3 regions of the uncultured Zoogloea sp. genome follow, and region 3 is predicted to be linked to each of the others. Evidence: predicted binding sites of a transcription regulator. Region 3 holds the regulator's gene; each other region holds the start of a gene.
What was found. Region 3 encodes sigma-54, which starts transcription at its own class of promoters, with help from an activator protein. Its sites were predicted from a motif close to TGGCACGCTTNCTGCTNA; they were not measured.
Positions count from the first base shown of each region.

Region 1: Q0672_RS22560 (dinitrogenase iron-molybdenum cofactor biosynthesis protein) is a predicted target of sigma-54. The motif match lies at 2,034-2,051, and genes of this name have one in related genera.
Region 2: rsxA (electron transport complex subunit RsxA) is a predicted target of sigma-54. The motif match lies at 1,702-1,719, and genes of this name have one in related genera.

Region 1 is NZ_CALAYQ010000208.1:421-4,862, forward strand. Features, by position in the region: gene Q0672_RS22545 (rhodanese-like domain-containing protein) at 1-110, opposite strand, end outside; gene Q0672_RS22550 (flavodoxin) at 247-807, opposite strand; gene Q0672_RS22555 (hypothetical protein) at 932-1,186, shown strand; gene Q0672_RS22560 (dinitrogenase iron-molybdenum cofactor biosynthesis protein) at 1,243-1,977, opposite strand; gene Q0672_RS22565 (SagB/ThcOx family dehydrogenase) at 2,146-3,789, shown strand; gene Q0672_RS22570 (ankyrin repeat domain-containing protein) at 3,786-4,223, shown strand; gene Q0672_RS22575 (ArsC family reductase) at 4,305-4,442, shown strand, end outside.
Region 2 is NZ_CALAYQ010000129.1:18,824-23,265, forward strand. Features, by position in the region: gene rsxC (electron transport complex subunit RsxC) at 1-464, opposite strand, end outside; gene Q0672_RS14855 (RnfABCDGE type electron transport complex subunit B) at 548-1,075, opposite strand; gene rsxA (electron transport complex subunit RsxA) at 1,090-1,668, opposite strand; gene nifL (nitrogen fixation negative regulator NifL) at 1,969-3,498, shown strand; gene nifA (nif-specific transcriptional activator NifA) at 3,519-4,442, shown strand, end outside.
Region 3 is NZ_CALAYQ010000024.1:28,439-32,880, forward strand. Features, by position in the region: gene hprK (HPr(Ser) kinase/phosphatase) at 1-251, opposite strand, end outside; gene ptsN (PTS IIA-like nitrogen regulatory protein PtsN) at 220-705, opposite strand; gene raiA (ribosome-associated translation inhibitor RaiA) at 861-1,184, opposite strand; gene Q0672_RS02380 (RNA polymerase factor sigma-54) at 1,201-2,658, opposite strand; gene lptB (LPS export ABC transporter ATP-binding protein) at 2,674-3,396, opposite strand; gene recX (recombination regulator RecX) at 3,383-3,832, opposite strand; gene recA (recombinase RecA) at 3,861-4,442, opposite strand, start outside.

The DNA.
Region 1 (4,442 bases), on a different contig from region 3:
ATGTGGCCGCGCTGGTAGCTCGCCATGTCGCGCACGTCGATGAGCGCAACGCCCGGTTCGCTGCGGATCAGCGCCACGGCGTCGGCGGCGGGGATGCAGTGGTAGGTCATGGGTGGTTCCTCTTGCGAGTTCATCGGGAATAGTTGGAAAGCAAAGGCCGGGTTGGTCTGTAGGTCGGACTTCAGTCCGACAAGAGCACCCCCGAACCGGCCGTGTTGTCGGACTGAAGTCCGACCTACAGGGTGTTCAGGCGGCTGCGGTGGTCTTCTCCAGCAGCAGGGGCTTGACCTGCGCCAGCCAGGTGTCGATGCGCTCGTCGGTGAACATGCCTTGCGTGCGCTGGTCGATGATGAGGCCGACGAAGCGCCCGTCCACCACCGCCGCGGAGTGGGCGAAGGTGTAGCCGTCGGTCGGCCAGTCGCCGATGATCTCGGCGCCCCAGCCCTTGAACACCGTGTAGAGCGCGAACAACGAGCTGCAGAAGCGCTCGGAGTAGCGCTCCTGGGCGCCGAGGCCGAAGAAGGCGATGCGCTTGCCGGTGAGGTCCGGCGCGGTGTCGAACTGGGCGAGAAACTCCTCCCAGTTGGGCTCGAAGCAGCCGGAGGCGCCCTTGCCGGGGATGTCGCCCTCGCCGTAGCTGGGCGTGCCGAGGATCAGCGCGTCGTACTGAAGCATCTCGGCGGGGGTGATGCGGTTGACGTTGATCGGCTTGTCGCAGATGTCCTCGCCGATCTTCTTGTGCAGCTTTTTAGCCACCAGGCGGGTGGTGCCGGTTTCGGTGCCGAAGAAAAGGCCAATCTTGTTCATGTTCGCTCCCGAGCTTCGATCAGACGGGGTGGCACGCCTGTTGCACGCCACCGTTCAAGCCCCCGGCGGCTGTCGCTTTGCCGACATCGCCAGGCACATTCAAGCCAACCCCACGGAGCCAGCCATGCCAGCCACCACCATCGACCACAAGGGCACGCCCGTCGCCATTGGCGATCCGGTCCGCGTCCTCGAGATCAACCTCGACCCCGATCTGGACGAGGACGAGCTGATCATGTTCGAGGACATGATCGGCGCCGTCTGCGAGGTCGAACGCATCGACCCGGACGGCACCGCCTGGGTAGCCCTGTGGTGGAACGGCGACGAAGGCACGCTCACCACGCAGGTGGGGCTGTCGCCGGCGCAGATGGCGCGGGTGTAAAGCCGAGGCTGCTGGCCGGGCCAACACCCGGCCGGTGCCGCAAAGCGCCGGAGGGCTCATTCCTCTTCCTGGGCGCTGTAGTTCTTCAGGCGCTTTTCTGCCGCCACGCCCAGCACCTTGAGCAGCCAGGGCGGGGGGGAATCGACCATCGCCTTCTGGAACTGGGAGACGATCTCCAGCGCCGGGCCGCCGTCGGCGATCTTGATGGGGTAGATGTCGGCGCGGATCACCTTGGCCGCCGCCGGCCCGCCAATCGACACCACGTAGCACACGTGGCAATCGCCGATGAGCTGGGCGCGCCACAGGTTCTTGTCCTCGGCGAGGTCGGCGTCCATCGTGTCGCGGATGTCCACCAGGCGGATCTCGTCGGGCGACACCTGATACACCAGAAAGCGTAGGCACGAGCCGAAGTGGCCGGAGAGCGTGTCGCCCTTGTCGGACGCCACCGCCACCCGCACCGAGCCGGGCATGTCGCCCTCGTCGTAGGGCTGGATCTTGGGCAGCGAGTCGTCGCCCTGGGTGTCACCCCACAGGATGCGCGCCGCCAGCTTCATGGCCTCCAGCCCGATCCCGATGTCCTCACCGTCTTCCTCGCCATCCGCGCTGGCGAAGCCGGTCTTGAGCATCGTCACCGTCACCTGACGGAGCATCTCCTCGTCGATCTCGTCGCCCAGCCGGCGCTGCAGCAGCTCGATCAGGCTCGACAAGGACGCGTTGGGCATGGCCCGGGCCGCCAGGGCGATGCGCAGGGCGGCTTCCCGGGTCACCGGGGGCTTGGTTCTGGTATCCATGGTTGGGTCTCTGCGAAGTGGGGGTTGTTGGGTGTTGTGGGTGTTTTCCCCTTCCCCTTGCAGAGATGGTGCCAGCCGCCCGCCAGCGCCCGCGCGTCGCTAACTGCTTGATTTCTTGCAGGCATGGCCTTTGCTAAAAGAAGCCCAAACCCACCGGAAACGCCAATCGTGTCGGATATCCCACAAAACCCCGTCGCCCCCGACAACCCACTCGCCGCCTACCACGCCCGCACCCGCCACCGTTTCGAGGCCTTCGCCGAAGGCCCCGGCCAGCTCGACTGGGACGCCCAGCCCGCAGCCTTCCGGCACTACGCCGGTGCGCCGGTTTCGCTGCTGCCGCTGGCCGCCGACCGCTTCGAGCGGCCCTTCGGCGATCTGGACGTGCCGCCGGCAACGCCCATCCCGGCGGATGCGACCAGCCTTGGCGCGCTGCTGGAGCTGGCCTTCGGCCTCTCCGCGTGGAAGAGCTGGGGCCCCAACCGCTGGGCGCTGCGCTGCAACCCGTCGTCGGGCAACCTGCATCCGGTCGAAGCCTACGTGCTGGCCGCCGGCGTGCCGGGCGTGGCCGACGGGCTGCATCACTACGATCCCGAGGACCACGCCCTCGAAGGCCGCGCGCTCGTCGCCCCTGATGGCGGCCGCTGGCTGGCGGTGGGGATATCGAGCGTGATGTGGCGCGAAGCCTGGAAGTACGGCGAGCGGGCCTTCCGCTACTGCCAGCTCGACGTAGGCCACGCGGTGGCCGCGCTGGCCTACGCCGCCGCGCTGTTGGGCTGGGAGGTCGCGCCGCTTACGCTACCGTCCGGCACCCTGGCTGGGCTGATGGGGCTCGATCGGGAGGACGACTTCCCCACCGGACGCTTCTCCTTCACCGAAGACGAAGAACCCGAAATCCTGCTGGCGATCCGCGCGCCGGGCATCCACGCCCCGCCCGCCGGGCCGGCGCTGCTGGACTGGATCGCCCCCGCCAGCTGGCACGGCAGCCCCAGCGCCATCGACCCGTCGCCGGGCTACCGCTGGCCGATCGTCGACAAAGCCGCCCGCTTCAGCCGCCGCCCGGCGGATGCGCTGCCTGCGCTGCACCCGGTGTTTCCGCGCCTGCCGGCGCTGCCGCCCCACGCCACCGCCAGCGGCGCCGCGCAGATCATCCGCCAGCGCCGCAGCGGCCAGCGCTTCGACCCACGGCACACGCTGCCCCGGGCGGATTTCTACCGGATGCTCGACGCCCTGCTGCCCCGGCCGCGGGCGCCCTTCACGGCCCAGGAGGCCGACCCGGCGATTCATCTGCTGCTCTTCGTGATGCGCGTGGACGGCCTGCCGACCGGCCTCTACCTGCTGCCCCGCACGCCGGATGCGGCGATCCCTGCCGACCTGGGCACGCCCCGCCCGGCGGCCGACTTCGCGCCGGATTGCCCGCCCCACCTGGGCCTCGTCCAGCTGGCGGCACTGGGGCTGCAGGAAGTCCAGCGCCTCGCCCGATCCCTGTCGTGCCACCAGGACATCGCCTCCACCAGCGCCTTTTCGCTAGGCATGGTGGCGGATTTCGCCCGCCTGGGCAGCGACGGCCACGCCTACCGCAGCCTGCTCCGCGAGGCCGGCATCGTCGGCCAGGTGCTGTACCTCGAAGCCGAAGCCGCCGGCGTGCGCGGCACCGGCATCGGCTGCTTCTTCGACGAGCCGGTGCACCAGGCCTTCGGCCTCGCCGGCACCCGCTGGCAGAGCGTCTATCACTTCACCGTGGGCACGCCGGTGACGGACGCGCGCATCGAAACCAGCCCACCCTATCCCCAACGCGCGCAGGACAATTCATGACCCCAGCCCTTGCCGAATTCTTCGCCACCCACGGCTTCGACCCCGCCAGGCCTTCGGCCCTGCAGCCGGACCGGCGCTTCACGCCGCTGATGCGCGCCGCCAAGGAAGGCCGGCTCGACGTGGTGGATGAGCTCCTCACCTGGGGCGTGGATGTGGCCGTGACCAATGCCGATGGCTGCAACGCCCTGTGGCTGGCCTGCTACAACGGCAGCCACGCGATCATCGACCGGCTGCTCCAGGCGGGCATCGACATCGACCGCCAGAACGACACCGGCGCCACCTGCCTGATGTACGTGGCCTCCAACAGCAAGCCCGATCTAGTGCAGCTGCTGCTGGAGCGCGGCGCCAACCCACGGCTCGCCAACCACGACGACTTCACCGCGCTGGATCTGGCCGCGTCGCTGCCCTGCCTCAGGCTGCTCCAGGCCGCGTGAGGGGCGAGATTTGGGTCTGGCCCGGCTGTCGCTTAAACTAGCCGTCTTTGATTTACCTCCCGGCCGAACCCGGCCCGCTCCATGCAAGACAGCCTCCCCACGCCCGCCGTCACCTGCTACGGCATCAAGAACTGCGACACCATGAAGAAGGCCCTCGCCTGGCTCGACGAGCACGGTGTGAGCTACCACTTCCACGACTACAAGAAATCCGGCATCGAC
Region 2 (4,442 bases), on a different contig from region 3:
ACCGACGACGGGAAGGTCGCCCCGCCCATCCCCACCACGCCGGCGGCGGCCACCCGCGCGGCCACGTCGGCCGCGGCCAGGGCGTAGGGGTCGGCGGGCAGGTTGTCGGGTTCGATCCAGCGGTCGTCGCCGTCAACCGTGAGGGTGATCGCCATCGCCGGCAGGCCCGAGGCGTGGGGCGCGGTGATCTCGCCGATGGCGCTGATGACACCCGAGGTGGGCGCATGCAGCGGGGCCGAGATGTTGCCCTGGGCCGCCGCGATCAGCTCGCCCTTCCTGACCTTCTGGCCCACCAGCACCACCGGGCGCGCGGCGGCGCCCACGTGCTGGGACAGCATCAGATGCAGGCGCTGCGGCAGCGGCACCGCATGGACGGGCTGGTCGGCGGCCGGCCGCTTGTGGTCGGCCGGATGCACGCCCCAGTGCTTGCCCGTGAGTTTCTTGATCAGACTGCTGAAGTCCATGGTGGCTCCTTAGGCTCCCGTTACCCGTTGCGCCGTGACCACGGCAGCCGGCAGATTGCGTTCGCGGGTCGTCATCGCTTTCCTCATGCTGCCAGCGGCTTGGGCATCACCCAGTGCTGGACGGTGACCGGCACCGGCTTCATCGCCAGCGCCTCGGTGGGGCACTTCTCGACGCAACTGCTGCAACCGGTACAGGCCTCCCGCAGCACGTTGTGGATCTGCTTGGCCGCGCCGACGATGGCGTCGGTCGGACACACCTTGCTGCAGCGGCAGCAGCCGATGCACAACTCCTCGGCCACCATCGCGATCTTCGGGCCGTCGTCCGACAGCCCCGACAGATCGACGGTGAGACCCAGCTTGGCGGCGATCGCCGCAGCGAGGCTCTTGCCACCGGGCGGGCAGCAGGTGGGCGGCGCCGTGCCATCGACGATGGCGGTGGCGGCGCCGGAGCAGCCCGGAAACCCGCACTGGCCGCAGTTCGAGCCCGGCATCATGGCGATGAGTTCATCCACCACCGGGTTGCCCTCGACCCGCAGGGCCTTGTTGGCGATACCCAGCACGACGCCGAGCACGGCGCCAAGCACGGTGAGACTGAAGATGGCGATCAACATTTTGCGGCGCTCCCTTACACGTTCATGCCCGAGAAGCCCATGAAGGCCAGGGCCAAGAGGCTGATGGTGACGAAGGCGATCGGCGCGCCGGCGAAGGCCGCCGGCACCCGGGCCAGGGCCACGCGCTCGCGCAGCCCGGCAAAGATCAGCAGCACGATGGTGAAACCCAGGGCCGACCCGAAGCCATACACCAGGCTCTTGAACAGGCTGAAGCCCTGCTGCACGTTGAGCAGCGCCACACCCAGCACCGCACAGTTGGTGGTGATGAGCGGCAGGTAGATGCCCAGCGACTGGTACAGCCCGGGGCTCGATTTCTTGATGAACATCTCGGTGAATTGCACCACCGCGGCGATCACCAGGATGAAGGTGAGGATGCGCAGATAGCCCAGGCCCAGGGGCTGGAGCAGCCAGTTGTCGAGCATCCACGACGCGCCGGCCGCCAGGGTGATCACGAAGGTGGTCGCCAGGCCCATGCCGAGGGCGCTGTCCACGCTCTTGGAGACGCCCATCACCGGGCACAGGCCAAGAAACTTGATCAGCACCACGTTGTTCACCAACGCGGTCGACAACAGCAGTAGCAGGAAGTCCTTCATGGGATGGCGCCTCTGTTCGGGTTTAGCCAGCCCAACGCATAAGCCATGCCAACCTCGCTGCAGTGCCGCAAATGCCCGGCGGCGTGCGGAATTGTGGGGCACGCACCAAAGAGGGGCGGATTTCGGGGGGCGGAATGTCACAAAGCCGACAGGCGTTTATGTCGCATTTGCCCCGAAAACCCGCCGTCTGCCGCGCCAGCCGCGGGAAGCGGGCATTTTTGTGCACCACGGCACGGAAGATGCTCCGGCAAACCAAAGAAGCGTCCGATCCGAGAAACGCACACCCGAGGAGCCAAATTCATGCCGTCAGCCAAATGCCTCGCGGCTCAACACGCGCAACCCAGCCCGAAGCTTCCGCCGGAGGTTTATCTCCAGGCCGTGAACCAGGCCGATCTGGCCATCTCGATCACCGACCTCGCGGCGAACATCCTCTTCGCCAACGAGAGCTTCACCCGGGTCACCGGCTACACCCCGGGCGAGGTGGTGGGCAACAACGAGTCGATGCTCTCCAACCGCACCACCCCGCGGGAGATCTACCAATCGATGTGGACCGCGCTGATGGAGCAGCGGCCCTGGTCGGGCAAGCTCCTCAACCGCAAGAAGAGTGGCCAGCTGTACCTGGCCGAGCTGACCATCTCGCCGGTGGTGGACGCCGCCGGCAAGACCACCCATTACCTCGGCATGCACCGGGACATCACCGAGTTCCACCGGCTCGAGCAGATGGTGCGCAACCAGAAGGCGCTGATCGAATCGGTGGTGGATGCCGCCCCGATCGCCATCGCGCTCCTCGACCAGAAGGGCCGAGTGCTGCTCGACAACCAGGCCTACAAGAAGCTCGTCACCGACCTGCGGGTGGCCGAACCGGCCCACACCCTGCTCGACAGCGTGCTCGGCACCTGGCGCACCCAGCTCTCCGACGACATCGCCACCTGCGTCTTCGAGAACCGCGAAGCCCGGGTGGACCACCGCAACGGCCGGCCCCGCTGGCTGTCGGTGACCACCTCGATGATCCAGATCCACAGCGACAACGCCGACAACTACTTCGCCTCGTCCGACCAGCCCGGGCTGCTGCTGGTGATCTCCGACGTCACCAGCCTGCGCGCCGAGCAGGAGCGCGCCCGCACCGCCGCCCTGCAGGCCGCGATGGCCGAGGAAGAGCGCACCGCGGCCCTGCGCGAGGGCCTCTCGGCGGCGATCTTCCGGCTCGAAGAACCCATGAACGTGATGGCCTCGGCGGTCTCGATCCTGCAGCGGCGCGACCCGTCCAGCGCGGATCTGCTCAAGCACGCCCTCTCCGCCGGCCGCGAGCACATGGAATCCCTGCGCCTGGTGATCCCGCCCAGCGCGCCGGAGATGGTCTTCAGCGTCAATCTCAACGAGCTGCTGCGCGACGTGCTGGAAGTGTGCACGCCCCGCCTGCTGCGCGCCGGCGTGGTGGTGGACTGGCACCCGGCCGCCACCCTGCCGCCCCTGCTGGGCCGCCCGCTGCAGCTGCGGATGCTCTTCAAGGCGCTGGTGGATAACGCCATCGAAGCCATGGACACCAAGGGCTGGAAACGCCGCGAGCTGACCCTCGCCACCTCGGTGGTGCGCAACTGCATGGTGGTCACCGTCACCGACAGCGGCCCCGGCATCCCGGCCGAGCTGCGCCACCGGGCCTTCGAGCCCTTCTTCTCGGCCAAGACGGGGGCGAGCCGCCACCTCGGCACCGGCCTGTCGCGAGCCCAGCAGATCGTCTCGGACCACGGCGGCATCATCGACCTGGACGAGAGCCCCGGCGGCGGCTGCCACGTGGTCGTCGAGTTCCGCCTGGACGGCGACCCGATCTGAGACACAACGACGAGAGCAGAATGCACGAACACGTGATCCACTCCGTGGACTGTCCGCCCCCCGGCGGCTACTGCCGCACCCACGAGCTGAACATCCAGCTGCTCGCCGCCCTCTACGCGGTCAGCCGGGTCCTCAGCCGTTCGCTGGTGTTCGAGGAGACCCTGCGCGACGTGCTGCGGGTGCTGCAGGACGAAGCCGGCCTCACCGCCGGCATGATCGGCGTCGTCGATGCCCAGACCGGCAACCTCATCACCCACACCCTCCATCACCCCACGGGCCCCACCGGCGTGCAGTACCAGCCCGGCGAAGGCATCCTCGGCCTGATGCTCGAGAAGCCCCGCTCGGTGATGCTCGCCCGGGTCGCCGACGAGCCGCGCTTCCTCAACCGCCAGGGCATCTACCAGCAGGAGCTGCCCTTCATCGCGGTGCCGATCAAGGTCGGCGGCAACCTCCAGGGCATCCTGGCGGTGCAGCCCGAGGCACCGGAAGACGGCCTGATCCAGGAGCGCGGCCAGTTCGTCGAGATGGTCGCCAACCTCATCGGCCAGGCCCTGCGCCTGTCGCTGGAGGTGGAGCAGGAGAAATCCAGCCTCGTCGAAGAGCGCGACCTGCTGCGCCGTACGGTGCGCCACCAGTTCGGCTTCGACAGCATGGTCGGCCGCTCGGCGGTGATGCGCCGGGTGTTCGACCAGGCGCGGCTGGTGGCCAAGTGGAACACCACCGTGCTGATCCGCGGCGAGACCGGCACCGGCAAGGAACTCATCGCCAACGCCATCCACTACAACTCGCCCCGCGCCCGCAACGCGATGGTCAAGCTCAACTGTGCGGCGCTGCCCGAGAACCTGCTCGAATCCGAGCTCTTCGGCCACGAGCGGGGCGCCTTCACCGGCGCCGTCGAGGCCCGCAAGGGGCGCTTCGAGCAGGCCAACGGCGGCACCCTGTTC
Region 3 (4,442 bases):
CCGTAGGAGAGGATCTCGCGGACATGGTGGATCACCTTGTCGCGGGTCTGGCGGCGGGCCCAGGCGAGCTCGGACGAGCCGAGGATCTGCAGGCGGTCGGGGTGGATCAGGTTGAGGTGGCCGACCATGTCGGCGGGCCAGATGCGGTCTTCGGAGACCGAGATGCGGGTGTCGAGGCTGCCGCAGATGTGGCGCAGCCTCAGGCGGTCGAGGTTGTCGTCAAACAGCCGCGCTACTGTTGTCTGGCGCATCGCTGCCCCACTGGGCAAAGAGGGAGTGGGCCGCGAGGGCGTCCGGGGCGGTCAGGAGCTGATCGCGGAAGCTGCGATCGCTGAACATCTGGGCGAGTTCGGAAAGGAGCTGCAGGTGGTGTTCGTTGGCCTGTTCGGGCACCAGCAGCACGAACAGCATCGAAACGGGGCGGCCGTCCGGGGCGTCGAAGGGGACGGGTTCGGCGAGACGCATGAAGGCGCCCAGCGCGTCCTTGAGGCCCTTGATGCGTCCGTGGGGAATCGCGATGCCCTGCCCGAGACCGGTCGAGCCGAGCTTCTCGCGGGCAAACAGGCTGTCGAAGACGGTGCTCCGGGCGATGCCGTGATTGTTCTCGAACAGCAGGCCGGCCTGCTCGAAAGCACGCTTCTTGCTGCTCGCCTCGAGGCCGACGACCACATTGGCTGGAGGCAGAAGTTTGGCGATGAGGTTCATGGGCGGGACGCTCCTGTACGCGGTGGGACCGGGACAGGTTTCCGGGAACGAATCTGGAAAATCCGGGGGCGGGTGCCGCCGGGGCCGTTGTGTCAGTTGGGGCGCATTATAGCCACAACGGTCCCGGGGAGAAGGGGATTACTTGGGGCCGAAGATCAGGATTCGGCGAGGTGCTGCTTCAGGGAGTCATGGCCGTGATCGGAGGCCTTGTCCTTGTACTTCAGAACCTGGCGGTCGAGCTTGTCGGTCAGGGCGTCGATGGCGGCATACATGTCGGCATCCTCGCTCTCGACGTGGATGTCCTTGCCACGCACGTGAACGGTGACTTCGGCCTTCTGACGCAGCTTTTCCACCGAGAGGATCACGCCGACGCTGGTGACGTTGTCGAAATGACGGATCACGCGATCGAGCTTGGAGGTGACGTATTCGCGGATGGCCGGCGTAACTTCGACGTGATGCCCCGTGATGTTGAGGTTCATGGTTCTTACCTTTCTGTCAGATGGTTTTGCGCAGACTGACCGGCGGGATATCGAGGGACTCGCGACACTTTGCGATGGTCCTGCGTGCCACGACGATACCCTGCTGGCCCAACAACTCGGCAATCTTGGCGTCGGACAAGGGTTTCTTCTTGTCTTCCGCGGCTACCAGCTGGCGAATCAGCGCCCGAATCGCCGTCGAGGAAGCCGCCCCACCGGTGTCGGTGGCGACGTGACTGCCGAAAAAATGTTTGAACTCGAAAATGCCTCTTGGTGTGGCCATGTACTTCTGGGTGGTCACCCGCGAGACGGTGGACTCGTGCAATTCCAACTGTTCGGCGATTTCACGCAGTGTCAGAGGGCGCATCGCCACATCGCCATAATCGAAGAACTGACGCTGCCGGTCAACGATCGCTTGCGACACACGCTGGATGGTGTCGAAGCGCTGCTGAACGTTCTTGATGAGCCAGCGGGCTTCCTGCAGGTGATTGGACAGGGAGCCACTGGCGCCGCGGTTGTCCCGCAGGATCTGGGCATAAAGCTGGTTGATGCGCAGCTTGGGCATCGCATCCGGGTTGAGGTTAACAACCCAGGTGTTGCGGACCTTGCGGACGATGACATCCGGAACCACGTAGCGGATGTCGGACTGGGCGAAGCGGGCGCCGGGCCGGGGGTTGAGGTCGAGGATCAGGGCGTGGGCTTCGCGCAGCTCGTCGTCGGTGCAGCGCAGGGCGCGCTTGAGCTTGAGGTAGTCGCGGGCGGCGAGGAGTTCGAGGTGTTCGGCGACGATGGCCAGCGCCAGCTCGCGTTCGCGGCTGGGCGGCAGGGCGCGCAGCTGCAGGCCGAGGCATTCGCCGATGTCGGCAGCGCCGATCCCGCAGGGGTCGAGGCTCTGGATGTGGCGCAGGGCGATCGTGAGGTCGTCCAGATCCACTTCGAGCTCGGGCGGGAGTAGCGGAAGGAGGTCTTCGAGGGCCTGGCTGAGGTAGCCGTCGTCGTCGAGGGCCTCGATCATGAAGCGGGTGAGGGCGCGATCCCGGTCGGACAGCTGGGTGAGGGCGATCTGGGCGTCCAGGTGGTCGCGCAGGGTGGTGACCGTGGCCTGGAGATCCTGGAAATCGTTGTCGTCATCATCGTCCCGCGAGCCGCTGCCGGAGCCCTGCCAGTCGCCGCCTTCGGCGAAGTCGAACTCCCGGTCGGTGTCGCGCTCGCGCTGGTCGGATTCGCGGGCCTGCTCCTGCTCGCGCTCATGGGCGGCCTCGCTGCCGGCGGGGGCGGCCGGGCCGGGGGCTTCGAGACGGCTGGAGCCGAGGTTCGATTCCGGCTCGTCCCGCTCGATCATCGGGTTCTCGAGGAGGATCTTCTCGATCTCCTGGTTGAGCTCGAGGGTCGATAGCTGCAGCAGCTTGATGGACTGCTGTAGCTGCGGGGTGAGCGCGAGATGTTGGGAGAGTTTGAGCTGGAGGCTGGGCTTCATGACAACAATGATGCCTTAAAGCCGGAAGTGCTCGCCGAGGTAAACCTGACGGACCTGTTCATTCCGGACGATGTCTTCCGGGCGGCCGCTGGCCAGCACTTCCCCGGCATTGATGATGAAGGCGCGGTCGCAGATGCCGAGGGTTTCGCGGACGTTGTGGTCGGTGATGAGGACGCCGATGCCCTTTTCCTTGAGGAAGCGGATGATCTTCTGGATGTCGATCACGGCGATCGGGTCGACGCCAGCGAAGGGCTCGTCGAGGAGGATCAGCCGCGGGTCGGAGGCGAGGGCGCGGGCGATCTCGCAGCGCCGGCGCTCGCCGCCGGAGAGGGAGATCGCGGTGTTGTCGCGCAGGTGTTCGATGCCCAGCTCGCCGAGGAGCTGTTCGAGGCGTTCGGCCATTTCGGCCTTGCTGAGCTTCTGCAGTTCGAGCACGGCCTGAATGTTCTCGGCCACGGTGAGCTTGCGGAAGACGCTCATCTCCTGGGGCAGGTAGGACAGGCCGAGGCGGGCGCGCTGGTGGATCGGGCGATGGGTCAGCACCTGGTCGTCGAGGGTGATCTCGCCGCCATCGGCGACCACCAGGCCGACGATCATGTAGAAGCAGGTCGTCTTGCCGGCGCCGTTGGGGCCGAGCAGGCCGACCACTTCGCCACTGCCGACGTCGAAGGAGACGTCGTGGACGACGGTGCGGGCCTTGTACTTCTTGCGCAGGTTGCTGACTTTAAGCAGGCTCATCGCCGGGGTGTTCTTTCAGGACTCTACGAATGATTTCGGTCGAGAAGCCGCGACCTTGAAGAAAACGCGCCTGGCGCGCCCATTCTCGCGCGTCTGCCGGTGCTGCGGCGAACTTTCGGCGATGGATGTCGCAGGCGCGTTCGAATTCACTTTCCGGACAGTTGTCGGCAATGGCCAGGCCGATCTGCTCGGCGTCGACGCCGCGCCGGGCGAGCTCGCTCTTGAGCCGGGAGGCGCCGAAGCGGGCCGCCTTGGCGCGCACGTAGGCATCGGCGAAGCGGGCGTCGGAGAGGAGGCCAAGCTCGACCAGACGGTCGAGTTCGGCGCTCACCTCTTCCTCGCTGCCGAGGGTGCCCAGCTTGCGGGCGAGCTCGGCGCGGGAATGCTCCCGCTGGGCCAGGCAGCGCAGGGCCCGCTCATGCAGACTGGTGGCCATGGACGACGGTGTTTCCTGCCGGAGACGTTCAGGCTGCCGCGGCGGGGGCGGCGGGCGTGATCACGGCCATCTCAGGCAGCCCGACGGCGACGCGGATCTTGTTTTCGATCTCGCGGGCGATGTGCGGGTTGCTCTTGAGGAATTCGCGGGCGTTGTCCTTGCCCTGGCCGATCTTCTCGCCGTTGTAGGCGTACCAGGCGCCGGACTTGTCCACGAACTTGTGCTGGACGCCCAGGTCGATGATCTCGCCCTCGCGGGAGGTGCCTTCGCCGTACAGGATGTCGAACAGGGTTTCGCGGAACGGGGGCGCGACCTTGTTCTTGACGACCTTGACCTTGGTTTCGGAGCCGATCACCTCGTCGTTCTTCTTGATGGTGCCGATGCGGCGGATGTCCATCCGCACCGAGGCGTAGAACTTGAGGGCGTTGCCGCCGGTGGTGGTCTCGGGGCTGCCGAACATCACGCCGATCTTCATCCGGATCTGGTTGATGAAGATGACCAGGGTGTTGGTGCGCTTGATGTTGGCGGTGAGCTTGCGCAGGGCCTGGGACATCAGGCGGGCCTGCAGGCCGGGGAGCTGATCGCCCATCTCGCCTTCGATTTCGGCCTT